DNA from 2 places in the Sphingomonas paeninsulae genome. Region 2 is predicted to be linked to the other one. Evidence: riboswitches for the same ligand, from Rfam matches in the RefSeq annotation. Region 2 holds a riboswitch; the other holds the start of a gene.
The links. A riboswitch is a leader RNA that binds a small molecule or an ion and turns the genes downstream of it on or off. The one in region 2 is predicted to bind cobalamin.
Positions count from the first base shown of each region.

Region 1: linked by a shared signal. The riboswitch ahead of D3Y57_RS08425 (TonB-dependent receptor plug domain-containing protein) and the one ahead of D3Y57_RS03120 (TonB-dependent receptor) in region 2 are both predicted to bind cobalamin.

Region 1 covers NZ_CP032829.1:624,591-632,398, reverse strand. The annotation lists gene D3Y57_RS08450 (TonB-dependent receptor) at 1-897, opposite strand, end outside; gene D3Y57_RS08445 (ATP-binding cassette domain-containing protein) at 966-1,187, opposite strand; gene D3Y57_RS08440 (ABC transporter ATP-binding protein) at 1,187-1,705, opposite strand; gene D3Y57_RS08435 (FecCD family ABC transporter permease) at 1,714-2,667, opposite strand; gene D3Y57_RS08430 (ABC transporter substrate-binding protein) at 2,664-3,446, opposite strand; gene D3Y57_RS08425 (TonB-dependent receptor plug domain-containing protein) at 3,449-5,356, opposite strand; cobalamin riboswitch at 5,439-5,636, opposite strand; gene D3Y57_RS08420 (hypothetical protein) at 5,764-6,537, shown strand; gene D3Y57_RS21090 (GGDEF domain-containing protein) at 6,528-6,737, shown strand; gene D3Y57_RS21085 (diguanylate cyclase domain-containing protein) at 6,722-6,943, shown strand; tRNA gene D3Y57_RS08405 (tRNA-Lys) at 6,964-7,039, opposite strand; gene folK (2-amino-4-hydroxy-6-hydroxymethyldihydropteridine diphosphokinase) at 7,063-7,446, opposite strand; gene D3Y57_RS08395 (uracil-DNA glycosylase) at 7,573-7,808, shown strand, end outside.
Region 2 covers NZ_CP032828.1:402,926-410,733, forward strand. The annotation lists gene D3Y57_RS03115 (peptidase) at 1-1,263, opposite strand, end outside; gene D3Y57_RS03120 (TonB-dependent receptor) at 1,209-3,338, opposite strand; cobalamin riboswitch at 3,511-3,745, opposite strand; gene D3Y57_RS03125 (UrcA family protein) at 4,125-4,475, shown strand; gene D3Y57_RS03130 (LytR/AlgR family response regulator transcription factor) at 4,547-5,290, opposite strand; gene D3Y57_RS03135 (sensor histidine kinase) at 5,280-6,158, opposite strand; gene D3Y57_RS03140 (dihydrofolate reductase family protein) at 6,674-7,315, opposite strand; gene D3Y57_RS03145 (OmpA family protein) at 7,654-7,808, opposite strand, start outside.

The DNA.
Region 1 (7,808 bases), on a different replicon from region 2:
GAATGGCGCGACCTGAAAGTTCAGCTTGTCGCCCGCATATTGATAGGCCGCGACCCCGTAATGGGTGGTTTCGCGTTGATTTTGATCGAGCTGCGATGAATCGAACGTCGTGCGACCGTTCAGATCGAATTGTGGATTCTGTCCCGGCACGTTCGGAATCTGAAACTTGCCGATGGCCGTGCCGCCGAACACTGTGATCCGGCTTGTGTCTGAAATCGCGTCCGACAGATATCCGAACGCCCGATATTGTTCGGTGCGGTCATGGATCGCGTTGCGCGTGCCGGTCGGATTTTCGACACCGAGGTCGTTCTGCAAATAGCTGCCCGAAAAAAAGTAGTTCAGGTTGCCGGTCGATCCGTGCAGCGTCGCGCTTGGCTGGATAGTGCCACGACTGCCGCCGTAATAGCCGATATCGCCGCCATTTTCGAACGCGCCCGACTTGGTCGACAGGTTGATGACGCCCGATGTGCGATACCCGTATTGGGCGGGCAGGGTACCTGTTATCAGCGCGATGGAATCGGCAATGCGCGGATCGAACGTCTGTCCGAATCCTGAAATGCTTTCCGGTACGACGATGCCGTTCAGCCGATATTGAAGGTTGCCGTGTTCGTTGCGAACATGGACTGCGCCATAACTGTCCTGGGTCACGCCAGGTGCCTGCAGCAACACTTGCGTCAAGTTGCGGTCCGCACCGCCGACCTGATTGTTCAGCACCGTCCGGTCGAAGTTGAACTCGCTCGCGCCCAGCGCCGGGAGAATATCGTTACGGGCAGCATCCAGCCGTTTGGCGGTGACGACGATATCGCCCTGTGTCTGGTCGGCGCTGTTATCGGGAACGGTTTGAGCGAGAGCCGGACCAGAAAGGGCAACACTGGCGAGCAGAACGAGACGACGCATTGGATTCTCCGGGGGACGACACTCCCGCAGCGCCTCTTAAAGAAATGATATAATGTATCAAGGCATTTTTATTCCGTCCCGACGAGCGTCTGCCCGTTCCTACCCTTCTGCAAGCTGAACGACATTCCATACGTCTCGCTCAGCGCCTCGGCGGTAAACACGCGGTCGGTGGGACCGGCTGCGATGACGCGCCCTCGCGCCAGCATGATAACACTGTCTGCCGTCGCCGCCGCGTTCAGATCGTGCAGTACGGTGATGACGCCGCGACCCTGTGCCGCCGCCCCACGCATCAGCCGCAGCATCCTTTGCTGGTGTGGGGGTCGAGGTTGGCAAGCGGTTCATCGGTCAACATCCATTCGGGTTCCCCCGCAAACACGCGCGCGAACAGCACGCGCGCGCGCTCGCCGCCCGACATTCGATCAAGCGGGCGCTCGGCCAGATGGGCGGTATCGGTCGCCTCCAGTGCGTTTTGGATGGCGGCTTCATCGGCGGAACTCGGCCCCGCAAACCGCGAACGGTGCGGTAACCGTCCCAAAGCGACCAATTCGCGCGCAGTAATGTTCCAAACGCCGCCGCCAGTCTGCGGTAAATACCCAATCCGCCGCGCCCGCTCATTGGGTGTAAACCTGTCCAGCGCGACTCCATCCAGAACAACACTCCCCGCATCCAGCCGCGTCAGGCCGCTAAGTATCTGTAATAAAGTGGTCTTTCCCGCGCCATTCGGCCCAATAATCGCGGTCACCTGACCCGCCAGAAATTCCGCCGAAATCCCCGCCAACCCCCGTTGGGTAAGCACTACATTACCCATCACCCAACTCACGAAAACTTCCCGCGGAGTTGTTTTAGAAGGAAAAAGAAGAAGGGGGCACCGATCAGTGCCATCGCAATACCCAGCCGAACTTCCCCCGCGCCCGGCGTCAGCCGCACCAGACTATCCGCCGCCAGCACCAGCGCCGCACCGCCCAGCGCACTAGGCAACAGGATCGCCGACGGCCGCTCGCCAATGAACCGCCGCGCGATGTGCGGCACGATGAGTCCCACAAATCCCACAACTCCCGACACCGCAACCGAAGCCCCGACCGTCAGGCAAAGGCCCAGCACGATTATCCCCTGAAGCCAGCGCATATCAATTCCCAGACTGCGCGCGGCATCTTCCCCGAGTGTCAGCGCGTCGAGCGCACGTCCGGTGGTCAGCAGCAGGATCACGCCCACCACGATCAACGGCACCGCCCGCATTGCGTCCGCCATGCTCCGATCGGTTAGCGCTCCCATCAGCCAGGTGATGATTTCACTCGTCGCAAACGGGTTGGGCGCGATGGAAATCAGGAAAGCCGTCAACGCACCCGACAGGCTCGACAACACGGTCCCCGCCAGAATGAACACCAGCGGACTGGTTCCGCGGCCCCCCATTGCAACGAGCAACAGCACGGCCAAGCCAGCACCCACCATCGCGCTGCCGAAAACGATCGCCGGCGAAACTGCGGCGCCCAGAAATATCGCGATCACCGCTCCCAGCGCTGCTGTCGAAGAAATCCCGACGATCGAAGGGTCAGCCAGCGGGTTCCGCAAATACCCCTGCAAGACTGCGCCGGAGAGTCCGAGACCGGCACCGATAAATAGCCCAAGGATCGCTCGCGGCAGGCGAAGGTCGAGAACAATCCATGCCGCCGGACCATCATGGAATAAATCGGATGGCGGCAACCAGACTTTGCCCGCCAGCAGCGATAGCACGAACAGAATTGCAACCAGTATCACGAGGCCGGTTTTCAAAGACCCATCCTGATCTGCTTTAACCGTGCCATCGCCCGAATGATCGTCGGTCCACCGCAAAAGAGCATATCTTCGGGAAAGTCAGCCAACGTCGTTCGTCCCTTCAACCGCGCCAGCGCACTGTGCCGCTGCACCATATCGCGTTCGTTTCCCCCCGACGACAGGACAACGCGCGGCGGGTTCATTATCACCGGTTCGAGGGGGAGGGTGCCCCAACCGACCAGTCCATAGGCTGCACCCATGTTCCGAAAGCCCGACAGTTTCAACATCTCGCTTGCCAGTGAATCCTGCCCCGGAACCAGCCCACCCCCTTGCCAGATCAGCGCGGGTATCTTTGTTGTTGCCCGGGCATCGCGCACCGCGGCGTCGATCCGCGCAACGAGCTTTACACCTGCCGCACGGTTCCCGACCGCCTCCGCAATCGTCATGATCTGCGCCTGATTCTCAGCGATGGTATTCGCAACTCCGACCGATACAGTACGGATATTCGCGCGCTTCACGGCCCATGTTGTTGCCGTTGGAGCTGGTATTCCGGTCAGGAACAGGTCCGGGTGCATCATAAGGACTTCCTCGGCCGTATCGCCGATTGTCCTGAAGCGACGTGCCCATTTCAGATCGACCGACGTTGCGCGTGGATTGTTCGAATAGTGGCTGATCGCTGCAATCTGGGCAGGCGCTGCGACCTCGGCAAGAATCGCATCGATACATGGGTTGTTCGATACGATCCGGCTGGGGACTGAAACCGGCGCGCTCGCCATCAGGAGGAGTGCGCCGATCATCGTTAGATTTTCACCCGCACGCCGACATGAGCGTTGCGGCCGAAGGTGCCATAACCCGACACGACTTCATATTTAGCGTCGAACAGGTTTTCGATTCGTCCGAACACCTCGAACCGGTCGCCGATGGGTACCGATGCCCGGATGGTGGCGATGGTATAGCCGTCAAGGGTGGTTGGCATGAACGTCTGGAAATCGCTGTCGTTGCTGTCGCTCACCGTTTGGACGCTTGCGCCAAGATTGACCCGGTCCCACGCATTCCAGTCGATTGATGCGTTTATATTGTGCTTCGGGCGACGGAGCAGCGTCTCTCCAGTCAGGCGGTTCTTCGCATCGATCAGGCTGTAGTTTGCCGTGAACGTCAAATGCGATGTCGGACGCGCTTCCACAAACACCTCGACCCCCTGTGACCGCGTGCGGGCGGTGTTGTCGTAATAGCCGGACGGCCTTTGCGAGCACAGGCTCGTGCTTGCGCAAAAAACGAAGTCGATCTGATTGCGGGTATCGCGACGAAACGCGGTGGCACCAACCTTCAGCGTGCCATCGATTACGGATTGTTCGACGCCGATGTCATAGCTCTTGGCAGTTTCGGGCTGCAATGGCGCCAGAGCCTGGGTTCCGTCGAACGCCGGTTTTCCATAAGCACCGTATACCTGATAAAGAGTCGGCGCCTTGAAACCTTCGCCATAGCTGGCGCGGATCACGGTACCACTGCCAACCCGCCATGCCGCATTGGCGCTGAATGTCACCTTCGTTCCATAGGTTTTGTGGTCGTCCACGCGGACACCGCCGGTCACGGTCAAGCTTTCGATCGGCTTCAGGATAGCCTGGAGATAACCGCTTTCAAGGTTCGTGCGCTCGGTCGAAAACCCGTCGAAAAAGCGCGAATTTTCATGCTCGAGTCCAAACACCGCGCGCACGGCGTCGGTTATCGTCGCATCGCCCTGATATTCATAACGCTCGACCCGGCCGCGCGCGACAAAGCTGGGTGCTGACCCAAAGGCAGGTTCGAAATTATCGCGGTGGGTATCGTTGATTGTAAACGCCAGACGGTTCTTCAACGCGCCGTCAAACAGGGCAACGTTCAGGCCAGCATAGCCAAATATTTGCTGTGTTTTGGCATAGTCCGCTGTGTCGGTAAAACTATACGGAAAAGTCGATTGATAGCCGTCGTAGTCTACCCGGCTGTCTGCATAGTTGGCACGCAGGTCCAGGTTTATGGTATCGCTGAACGCGACGCCAACGCGCCCGTTTGCCGCATATTGCCGATAGCCGTCCCTTTCGGTCCCGCCCTTGAATGCAGAGATCCCGTCGTCATCGAAATAACCGCCGCCGAGCGATGCCGAAAAGATGCCTGATTTGCCGCCCAATTGCCCGACAACCTGCTTGCTGTTCTTATAGCCATATTCGGCGCGCAACGATCCGCCGAGGGCGTCGGGAATAGGCGCAGTCACGATATTGACGACGCCGCCCAATGCCTGACTTCCCCAGGGAACCGAGTTCGGCCCGCGCAGTACCTCGATATGATCGATGTTACCGGTCAGCAGATTGCCGAAATCGAATGCCCCGCCCGGTGAAGTCGGGTCGTTGACGCGAACGCCGTCGATAAGGACCAAAGTCTGTGTGTCTTCGGCGCCACGGATGCGCACGGCGGTTGGCTGACCAATGCCGCCATTCCGCGTGACGGTTACGCCGGGCGTTGTGGACAGAAGGTCGGAGACCGCCTGATACTGTCGCGCGTCGATTGTCGCTTTATCGAGGACGGTGATGGCTTGCCCGGACTGGTCGGCTTCTTCTGCCGCGCCGGTCGCGGTGACGACGATGTTCGAATCCGACGCGGTGTTAGCATCTTCGGCGAACGCGGAAACAGGGAGCAGCGCGATGGCTGCAACGGCATATTTGAAACGGATCACGGAATTCTTCCTTTGCATAGCAACATACGAATGTCGCCACGCAAGGGAACTCCCTCGTTCGCCCGTGTTTTCCCGCACGGTCGAAGTACGACTGTGACGGGCAGGTCTCCTGACTCGCGGGTCAATGCTGCTTCTTGCGCCTTCCCAATCCGCCGGTTTTCCAGTTTTTCAGTGGCATATGCGAGGGCAGCTCGCCGGTTACAGTTGCGGGAACAGCACCGGGTTCGAACCGGTTTCCCTATTATTCCTCTTGAGAGGAACCCATCACGGCGCGGCGAGTAGCGCAGCCGTTGCTGCAATGCAAACTGACGCATTCATGGCCCGAATAATTAACCACCGCAGGAATAATATAGCGTACCGTTTTGGTGGGGACCGGCGGACGAGCAATGTTGAGGAGTTGGACGCAGGTGGCCCGCCGATTTTCAAAACTGCCAGAATACAGATCCAGTTCAGAACGATTGTCCGACGCGAGCTATATCGAATTGGTCACGCTGTTGCTCGGAGGCAGGCTTCCGATTGCGATTATGGCGTTAAGCGTCGTGTCGGTTGCTATCCTGTCTCAATTGGCGGGACGAGATGATCGTGCTCTGGCTTTCGCTGGCGGTATCTTTGTCCTTTTAATGATTCGCGCCGGTATCGTCACAGCATTCAAACGAAGTGCGAAGACTGTACCATTGACGATGGCAGCAACTTGTAAGTGGGAAGTGCGATACGTCGGGGTAGTGTTGCCATACGCCATCCTGTTCGGCCTGTTTAATTTTCATCTGGTGAATACGGGCGATGAAGCGGTGCGCTTGATGGTGGTTGCCCAAACCTTCGGCTTTTGCGCCGGCATGGTGTCGCGGGGCTTTGTCCGGCCGCAGCTTTGCGCACTCATGGTGCTCATGGGGGCATTTCCTACCGCGATAGGGTTCCTGATACTGGCGGCAAGGACGGGAGGCTCCAGCGGAATTGTGTTTGCATTCGTCGGCGTCCTGTTCGGCACTTTCGCTGTGTCCAGTCTGGAGACAGTGCGGCATCTTTACCGGGCGATACTCGCGCAACTGGCGACCAAGCGCGAACTTGCGGCATTTGCACGCGTTGATCCGCTAACGGGACTGGCGAATCGGCTGGCGATGCGTGAAAAACTGGCGAGCGAAGAAGATCGTGGGGGCGGGGGCAACCCTTTGCATTGCTGCTGATCGATCTGGATGGGTTCAAGGCGGTCAATGATCGGCACGGTCACCCGACCGGCGACAGGGTTCTTCGCGAAGTTGCGCGGCGGTTGACAGAGACCGTGAGTGACGAAGGTCTTGCCGTCCGATTGGGTGGTGACGAGTTTTGCGTCATCCAGACAGGCCTTGCCAAGGGGGGGATGCCGAAGCGATGGGGAGCCGACTGATCGAGGCGCTGTCCGAACCGATGATGGACAAAGGCACGCTCCTCCAGATCGGATCGAGCATCGGCATTGCGCTTGAGGACGGGTCAGTGCGCGATATCGACATCCTGATCGAACGCGCGGACAGCGCCCTGTATCAGGCAAAGCGGTATGGCGGAAACACTCTGCGTGTCTGGCGCGATGTGCCGAAACTGACGCTGGCGGCGTAGTCGGTCATTTTTTCGGCAAATGGTGGGCCCGTCGGGATTCGAACCCGAGACCTACAGATTAAAAGTCCGTTGCTCTACCAACTGAGCTACGGGCCCCATTTGCCTGGAAGGCGCTGCCCCTATGTCCGGGGCAGCCTGCGGTCAAGCCGTGCCAGTAATTGTCGTGCAGTCAATTGAGAAATCGGGTCGCGCCAGTCGGGGATAATTTCGCACAATGGAGCCAGCACGAAGCGGCGTTTGCGGAATTCCGGGTGGGGAATCGTCAGGTTCGCGGACGACCAGATACCACCGCCCCATGCAATAATATCAAGATCGATGACCCTGTCGCCCCAGCGTCGCCCCGGTCGTCTGCCGTGTGCGCGTTCGATCGATTTCAGGCGAACGAGAAGTTCGAGCGGGGTGAGGGTGGTTTCGATTGCCGCAACGGCGTTAGCGTAGGTGCGAACGCCGAAACCTAGGGGGGTGAACTGATGATGGAAGACGCGGCGACAGGCTCCCCCCAATATGGGTCCAGGTGACGAAGGAATGCCGCGATTATTTTGCGCGGGCGGCCTGCGCGACCCTGACGATTCGACCCGATGGCGATGAGATAGGTTGATGCGACCACCCGCGCCTCCTATCGCCCAAAAATGATTACTGAAACCATTGTTGCCGAGATGCCGGTTCCGACCAGCGCCCTTCCGCTGAGTGAACCGCCGCTTGATTGCCCGCTTTGCCCGCGTCTGGCGGGGTTTCGCCATGTCTGTCAGGCTGAGTTTCCAACCTGGTGGAATGCGCCGGTGCCGTCGTTCGGCGACCCTGAGGCATGGCTGGGCATCATAGGGCTAGCGCCGGGCAAACATGGCGCGAATCGGACCGGAAGGCC
Region 2 (7,808 bases):
GCTGTCGCCCTCGGACAGCAGGGAAAGCGATGCGACACGAGGGCCGTTCCGCAATGCGACCGCGATGTCCGCCCCCGTCAGTATCGCGGGCTTGCCCGAACTGTTCAGCCGGACCATGCGTCCATCCGCGGCAATCGCAACAAGCGCCATTTTTCCGCCAAGCGGCGCGCTTTCTACGCGGACCGTATCGATGGGAAGGCGGCTTATATTGGCCAGCGCGGCCCGCATGTCGGCCCAGTGCATCGTGCCTGCAAGGTACTGACGTTCCACAAGTCCGGCATTGCTGTCGAACAGCCCCCAGGGATTCATCGAGAACAGGCCACTCCCGACCCAGGTGAGGGTGAGCAGGCCAAAGACCAGTCCCGCCATATGATGCCACCACCACAGGCCGCGATAGGGCGAGCCGATCGTTCCGTCCTTGCCCCGCATTAATCGGATAATACCGATCCAGATACCGGTGACGGTAAGGAAGCAGCCGGTCAGCGATGTCCAGATAACGACCTGGCTCCACGCAACTGGGTTCTGGCGAAGCACCGTCGGGTAAAGCCAGTGCGGAACCGCGCCGAGCCAGCCCCAGAAGCGCTCAAATCGGGTCGTTTTTTGGACAACTTCACCGGTCAGGCCAGCGATGTAGGCCGTCGAGCCTGCGGCGTCGGCATAGTCTACCCGATAGAGCGGTCGGTTGGCGCGAAATGCCTGAACGGTCCATTGATCGACGAAAATCGGCGTTATCGCGGCCACAGGTCCGTCAATCCCGACGTTGCGCCCGAATTCCGCCCCGACCTTGCCGAGATCTTCGCTGGAAAGCGTCGTCAAGAGAGCGCCGGACCCGAGGTCATAGCTCTGCGGTGAGGCGCGCATCTGCCAGATCGCGCGCCCATCACCCTTTTCAGGCACGACCCGCAGCACGGCCTTGCCCGCGACCATCTCAAGGCGGGCCGAGGCCAGTCCAGCATCGGGTGCCAGGGCAATCCGTGCCAGACTGCCACCGAACGGCAAATGCAGCGGTGACAAGCCCCGCAATTGCTCGGTCGGCAGCAGCCGGGGGTAATCGACAAACAACATCACGAACCCGGTAAGGCACCACAGCGTCATCACCGTGCCGATGATGACCCCCATCCAGCGATGCAGGACGAGCAGCGCCCGCAACAGCCGACCCCGGCTGCGCGGGGGTGCCGTCGCCACGGGTTTCGTGAAACCATGCATGGTCAAAACCGCCCGCTGATCGAAACTTCGATCGAGCGAGGCCGCCCGAGCAACCATTGCTCGTCATTATAGGTGGTGGTCGCATAGTTCTTGTCGAACAGATTGTAGACCCGCAGGTTGGCCGCGACATTCTTCGTCACCGCGAACGAAATACCGCCATCCACCACGGCATAGCCGGGCACGCGAAACTGGTTGGCGTTGTCAGAGTAAGTCTTGCCGACATACCGCAGGCCGAGGCGTGTCTGAAAACGCGCAGTCACATCATAGCGCAGCCAGAGATTAGCGGTGGCTTCGGGCACGCTCGGCGGAGTCTTGCCGCTATAGGATATGCCCCCGGTGTTGAACGAATCGAAGCGGGCCTCCAGTACGCTGGCATTGGCATCGAGTCCGAACCCTTCCGGCAATTCGAGCGAGAGCAAGCCTTCCAGGCCCTTCGATGACCGCTGGCCGACCTGCAACAGCGTGGTACTCATCAGGTCGGCGGGATCGCGTACCAACAGATTCTTCTTCACGATGCGGTAAGCCGCGAAGGTGAAGGTTCCTCGCCCGTGCCAGAAGGCCGCCTTGAAACCGGCCTCGACCTGATCGCCGGTAGTGTTCCTGAATTGAGCATCGCTCGGGGAAAAGGTCACGAGAGAACCCAGCGGATCAACCGCAGTGGCATATTGGGCATAGAAGGACAGTGTAGGCAGCGGTTGATAGACTGCGCCGATCCGCCAGGTCGTATTGTTGAGCGACTTGTCCAGAACCTGCGTCTCGGCAGCGTTCGCCGCTATCGTATAGCGCTTCACATTGGCGTGTTCGTGATTGATCCCGGCGACCAGCGAGATCTGGTCGTTCAATTTCAGCCGGTCTTCGGCAAAGAAAGAATATTGCAGGGTGCGGGTACGAAAAACGGGCTGGATCGGGACCGTGGTGTCGAACAGGCCCGGAACGAAGATGAAGGGATCGACCGGGCTATCGGAAATGGAGGCCGCTCCCGGATAGAAATTGTTCGAATGCCTGAATTTGATGTCGTTGACGTCGAAACCGATCACGAAATCATTATGCAGGCCCGCGATCGGATGGCTGACCGTCAGGCTGGTTTGGTCGCCGACCTGAGTCTGGGCATGATCGATCCCCAGATAGTCGGTACGATCAACCTTGCTGGTCGTGCCGTCCCAGAAATAGCTCTCAAGGTTGCGCCAGTGCCTGCTTGTGGTCAGGCGATAGGCCGTGCTGACAAGCTGGATGCCATCGGCCAATCCCCACTCAGCCCTCAGCGTGGTGCGATTGTCCTCAAAATGCATAACCGCATCCGAGACATTGTAGTTCAGGCGCTTGTTGCGGTCATCGAGCCTGCCGTCGATCAGCGGCGTTCCAAAATAGCGCATCGGATGCTGATCGCTATAATCGTCCGACAATGTGAGGCTGAAGTTGTCGGTCGGGGCGAAGCGCAGTGAGCCGGAAACGGCAAAGCTCTTCGAATTGCCGCGCTCAACCCAGCCATCTGAACCGGTCCGACTGGCATCGACCCGATAGGATAGCGTTTGGTTCACGGGGCCGCCGGCACCGGCACCGATACGCCAACTGTTCTGCGATCCGTAGCCTGCCTCGAAATCGAAAACCGTCCGATCCTGCTGCGGCTTTTTCGATATGACATTGACCGCGCCGCCAATTGCGCCTTGCCCATAGAGGACCGAGGCAGGACCACGCAGCACTTCGATCCGGTCGACAGTCCAGGGATCGGTCGGAAAGGTCACGGTGCCCGCGCCGGGATAAAGCCTGACGCCGTCATAGAGGATCATGACAGAGCCCTGATCGCTGAAGCCACGTGCGGCGAGGCCAGTTCCGCCGTTGCCGGGATTTGCAACCGAACTGATGCCGGTGGCGCGCGTGACGGCATCGACAATCGACAGGTCGCCCCGCGCGCGGATAACATCGCCCGATAATGTCTCGATGCTGGCCGGCGTCTCGAGGATAGTCAGGCCAAGGCGGCTTCCCGTTTGCGTGGCCTCATTGGCGTTGTTGGGGTCGGTGCCGATTACAAGGATATCGGAATTGCTTCCTGCGTCGGATGCCGTTTCGGCATGAGCAAGTGCAGGCAAAAGAAGCGCGGCGAGCGCGCTGCTGGAAAGGATGGTCTTGATCACAAATAGTCCCCCGGCGTCTTGCGACGTGGCCGGGGCAAACCCGCGCGAACGGGCGACACGCGCGGCGGCCGGACGCCAAAGGCGACCGACGCACGTCTCCGATGCGGCCCCAGCCGCTCGTTCGTCGCTCAGACGGAGTTCACCGTGCCGCGGCCATCCCCTGGACCAAGGCAAGAGCGACCAGACGCCGGCAGGTCTCCTGGCTCGCGGGTCACAGCTTGATACACGCCTTCCCAGGCCTCGCATGATTTAGCGTCCGGCCCAGTGGCTGCCTCTTCAAGGAGAGGCTATGTGCATCGCGCTATCCGCTTACAGTTGCAGGGACAGCCACGGATTTGGAAGCAAAACTTCCGCACCGCATTCCCGATTAAGCCCCTTGCGGGGGCACCGGCGCGATCAATGAAAGCCGGAATAATCCGACTTTCGACACCTCGCCTAACTGAAGCGAACGAAAAAGCCAATAACTGAGGTTGCGCGATTTGGGCTGCTGCTTTTCCCGCGGGCGAAGGCGCGTGCCTGAAACGTGTCAACGGACATCAGAGTGTGACCTGACGACCGCCTGTCTGGCTGTGCTTTAACGGGTTGCCCTTCCACATTGACGAAGCGGAGCGACGTTCGTCGAAAACCACCTGTCATTCGTCGATGCGTTTTGAGGTTGATGGATCGCTGTAATGCATCCGTCGAATGCGCCGCGCGCCGGGCACGTGCATCACGTATCAAAGCCCTCAGCAGTCCCGTCACCCATTGCTGTATGTCAAAGACGGGCGTGCCAGAGGAGCATCGATCATGTCCACCATTGTCACCCGCACCGTCTTGTCATTTGGTCTAGTCTGCGTACTAGCAGCAGCGCCCGCGCTAGCTGAGCCGGGCATCCCCAGCGTGTCGGTCCGTACTGCCGATTTTGATGTCACAACGTCTACAGGCGAGCAGGCTCTCCGTAACCGTGTCGCGCGTGCGGTCCGCTTCGTCTGTGGCGATAACGATCAACGCGATCTTGAGGCATGGATGGAGCAGCGCGCATGTCGTGCGACTGCCTTGTCGAAAGCCCTCCCACAGGTGCAGATCGCGATTGCCAAGGTACGCACCCGCAACGCTTATACCGCGGAAATTACCAAGGCTGGGCGCCCCGCTTCCTGAGGTCACAGGTACAATTTCAGCTAAATCGTGGCGACGCTATCGAGGCCCATACGAAGGTAGATGCGAGCCAACTATCCGCGCTTCATCAGCGTGCGCGCCGAGGTGAGATAACTGCGCCCGATCCGTATCTCGCAATCGCTGGCAAGGACAGCGTACCAAGTGCCGAGCCCGTCGTGACGGAGCTTGGCGATCAAGTCACGCCGAACGATTGTTGAACGGTGCAGCCGGATGAAGCGCGCCGGGTCGAGCCGCTGCTCAAGCGCGCTGATCGTTTGGTGAAGCAGAAAACTTCGCGGGCCGATGTGAAGTCGCATATAATCACGCTCCGCCTCGATCCGTTCGATGGTCGTGGCAGCGATACGAATAACCTCGGAGCGGTGCGGCACCCAGAACTCTTCGACCCACGCCGGTACAGTATCAGGCGCGGCGTCGACCGCGGCGAGCGCTTCGGCGACACGGGCAACTGTCCTGGCAAGTCGCTCTGGCGCGACCGGTTTGAGCAGATAGCCCACTGCCGCGACATCGAACGCCGCCACAGCGAACTGATCGAAAGCGGTGCAAAAGATGATCGCGGGGCGCTTGGCCTTTCCCTCGAGCGCGCGCGCCACACCAAGTCCGTCAAGCCCCGGCATGGAGATGTCGAGCAGTACCAGCTCAGGCAGCAGCGCTTCGATAAGCCGCAGCGCCGCCTCACCATCGGACGCAGTTCCAACGAGATCGATCCCCGGTATCTGCGCGCACAGGATCTGCAACCGCTCGATCGCCAACGGTTCGTCGTCGACGATCAGCGTACGCAGCCTGCCCTCAACAGCCATCACGCACCAGCGGAAGCTTGAGCACTATCGCGAAGCCGCCGTCACTTTTCGGGCCCCAATGGCAGGTGGCTTCGTCTGCGTAGCGCGCGGTCAATCGATCACGGACATTGCGCAGGCCGACACCGATGCCGCCTTCTATCGCATCGACATAGATCGCATCGCCATCGTCTTCCACCGTGAGCGACAATCCAGTTGCGACTTCCTGCGCTGCAATCCGGATCGTCACCACCCGTTTCACGCGCGAGACCGCATATTTAACCGCATTCTCCACGAGCGGCTGCAGGATCAGGCCAGGAACGCAAGCGCTTAGCAATGCGTCGGGGACATCGATTTTGACGAGCAGCCGATCGGGAAAGCGCACCTTCTCAATATCGAGATAAAGCAGTTGCAGCGTTATTTCTTCGGACAATCGCACGTCTTCAGTCGGATCGCCAGTCAGGCTGGTGCGGTAGAATGTCGCGAGGTTGAGGATCATCCGCTCGGCTTCGTCGCGCTTGCCCCCTAGCAACATCGACGACAGCGAGTTCAACGTGTTGAAAAGGAAATGTGGATTGATCTGATAGCGCAAGGCCCTGAGCTCTGCGGATTGAGCGGCGGCGTGCAGCGTTGCGGTCCGTCGCTCCAGCGCGCCAATTTTGGCAGAATAGCACAGTGCCAGATAAAGGGCCGCCCAGGCGATAAAGAAGAAATAGCCATTGGCGGCCTGATCCGCGATCGCCTGAAGCGGGTCATCTCCGCACCGGTCTGGGACGGCATCGTGCCAAAGCCCACCGACATCGAACCCGGAGTCGGAGGTGGTGGCGGAGGAGGAGGAGGTGGTGGTGGTGGGACCGCGCTTGGTGCAGATGTCATCGTTGACCAATGCCACTGCATCACCGCGCCTTCGCCGATATGGTCGAACATGTACCAGTTGAGCGCAGAATAAAGTATTGCGGCGGGCACCGCGAGCAAGAGCGCAAGACCGATGCTACGCCTAAGGCGCATCGCCGAAACGCGGCGCATCAGCAGAAAGAAGATCACGGTCAATCCCGCGCTGCCTGCTGACACAATTGCGCGAGAACCCAGCATACCAGGCTGATTATGCTGATACAGTACCGCTCCGCGCAGGGACCAGATTACAAAATAAAATGCCCAAAAGCACGCGATCGAGATGAGCGCAACGTGCGGAGCGAGTGGCTCGGTGGTTCGATCGTCGGTCAGCATTGATCCACTGTACCCTGCCCCGCTCAAGCACGCATCCGGGGATTAGCCATTGGTCGAAGGCTGTAGGTCGCTTGTCGAAATTGCCGTGCCCCGCGTCATTAGCGACGCAGGCGGATTCTGTTTGAACCTGATGGGCGCTGAAGGCTGCGACGGCTCGCGCGTTTTTACCTCCGCCTTTTCCTAACGGCCGAGCACGACGTGCGTGGCGAGTTCGGTGGGTGCGGTCTCGATCACGCGATATCCGAGTTCGGGAAGGTTCAGGCCTTCAAACATCGCTTCGCCCCGTCCAAGCAAAACCGGAGAGAACGCAAAGTGCAGCTCGTCGATCAGGCTGGCCTGCAAATATTGGCGGACCGTGGACACGCCGCCGCCAATTTTGATATCCAGGTCACCAGCGGCGGCGCGTGCTTTCTCGAGCGCCGCGCGGATCCCGTCCGTCACGAAGTAGAAAATGGTGCCTCCCTCCATAACGATCGGATCGCGGGGGTAATGCGTCAGGATGAAGGTCGGTGCGTGATACGGTGGGTTCTCGTCCCACCACCCCCTCCAGTTGTCATCTGTCCACTCGCCGCGCGAATACGCAAACATGTTCCGCCCGAGGATGAAGGCGCCGAAGCCGTCCATAGAGCGATGGGCATAGCTATCGTCCACGCCTTCGGAACCACCGCTTTGCCCCAACATGGCTTTGAAGCTTTTCGTGCCGACGAACCAGCGGTGCAGTTCCGGTCCTCGCTTACCGAGAGGATCCTGAAGGCTCTGCTCGGGTCCGGCACCGAACCCGTCCAGTGACACACTAAACCCAGCAACTCTGACTTGTCCCATCACAGCCTCCCTTTGTGTATGCGATGTGCCATCACCGTTCTGCCTTCAACCGCCGCACACCGCCCTTTGGAGAAGGGTGGGCCATGTCGCTTCCAGCCAAGTCTCGTAACCCGTTTGCCGCGTCGCTCCCGATCGCCTCGGTGATAAATGTATCTACATTATTGTGTGGATAAAGGGGTGTTGTTTCAGGTCACTCGACCGGAACTAGCGCTCAAGATGATCGATCACGCCATGCCGCACCACAAAAGCCGTTCTGTGACGTTGATCGCATTGCCGGAGCACACCCCAAAAGCGCCTAGGCCAACAACCCGGGGTGGGCAAAGCCCACCCCGCGCGCCTCACAGGCCGTCGAGGCCTTTACTGACCAGAACGTTCACCGAAACGCGACGGTTCTGTGCTTTACCTTCGACGGTATTATTGTCCGCCAACGGGTCAGCTTCGGACATCCCGGTGGGGGTCAACATGCGATAGGGCTTCCAATGGCAGGCCTGCT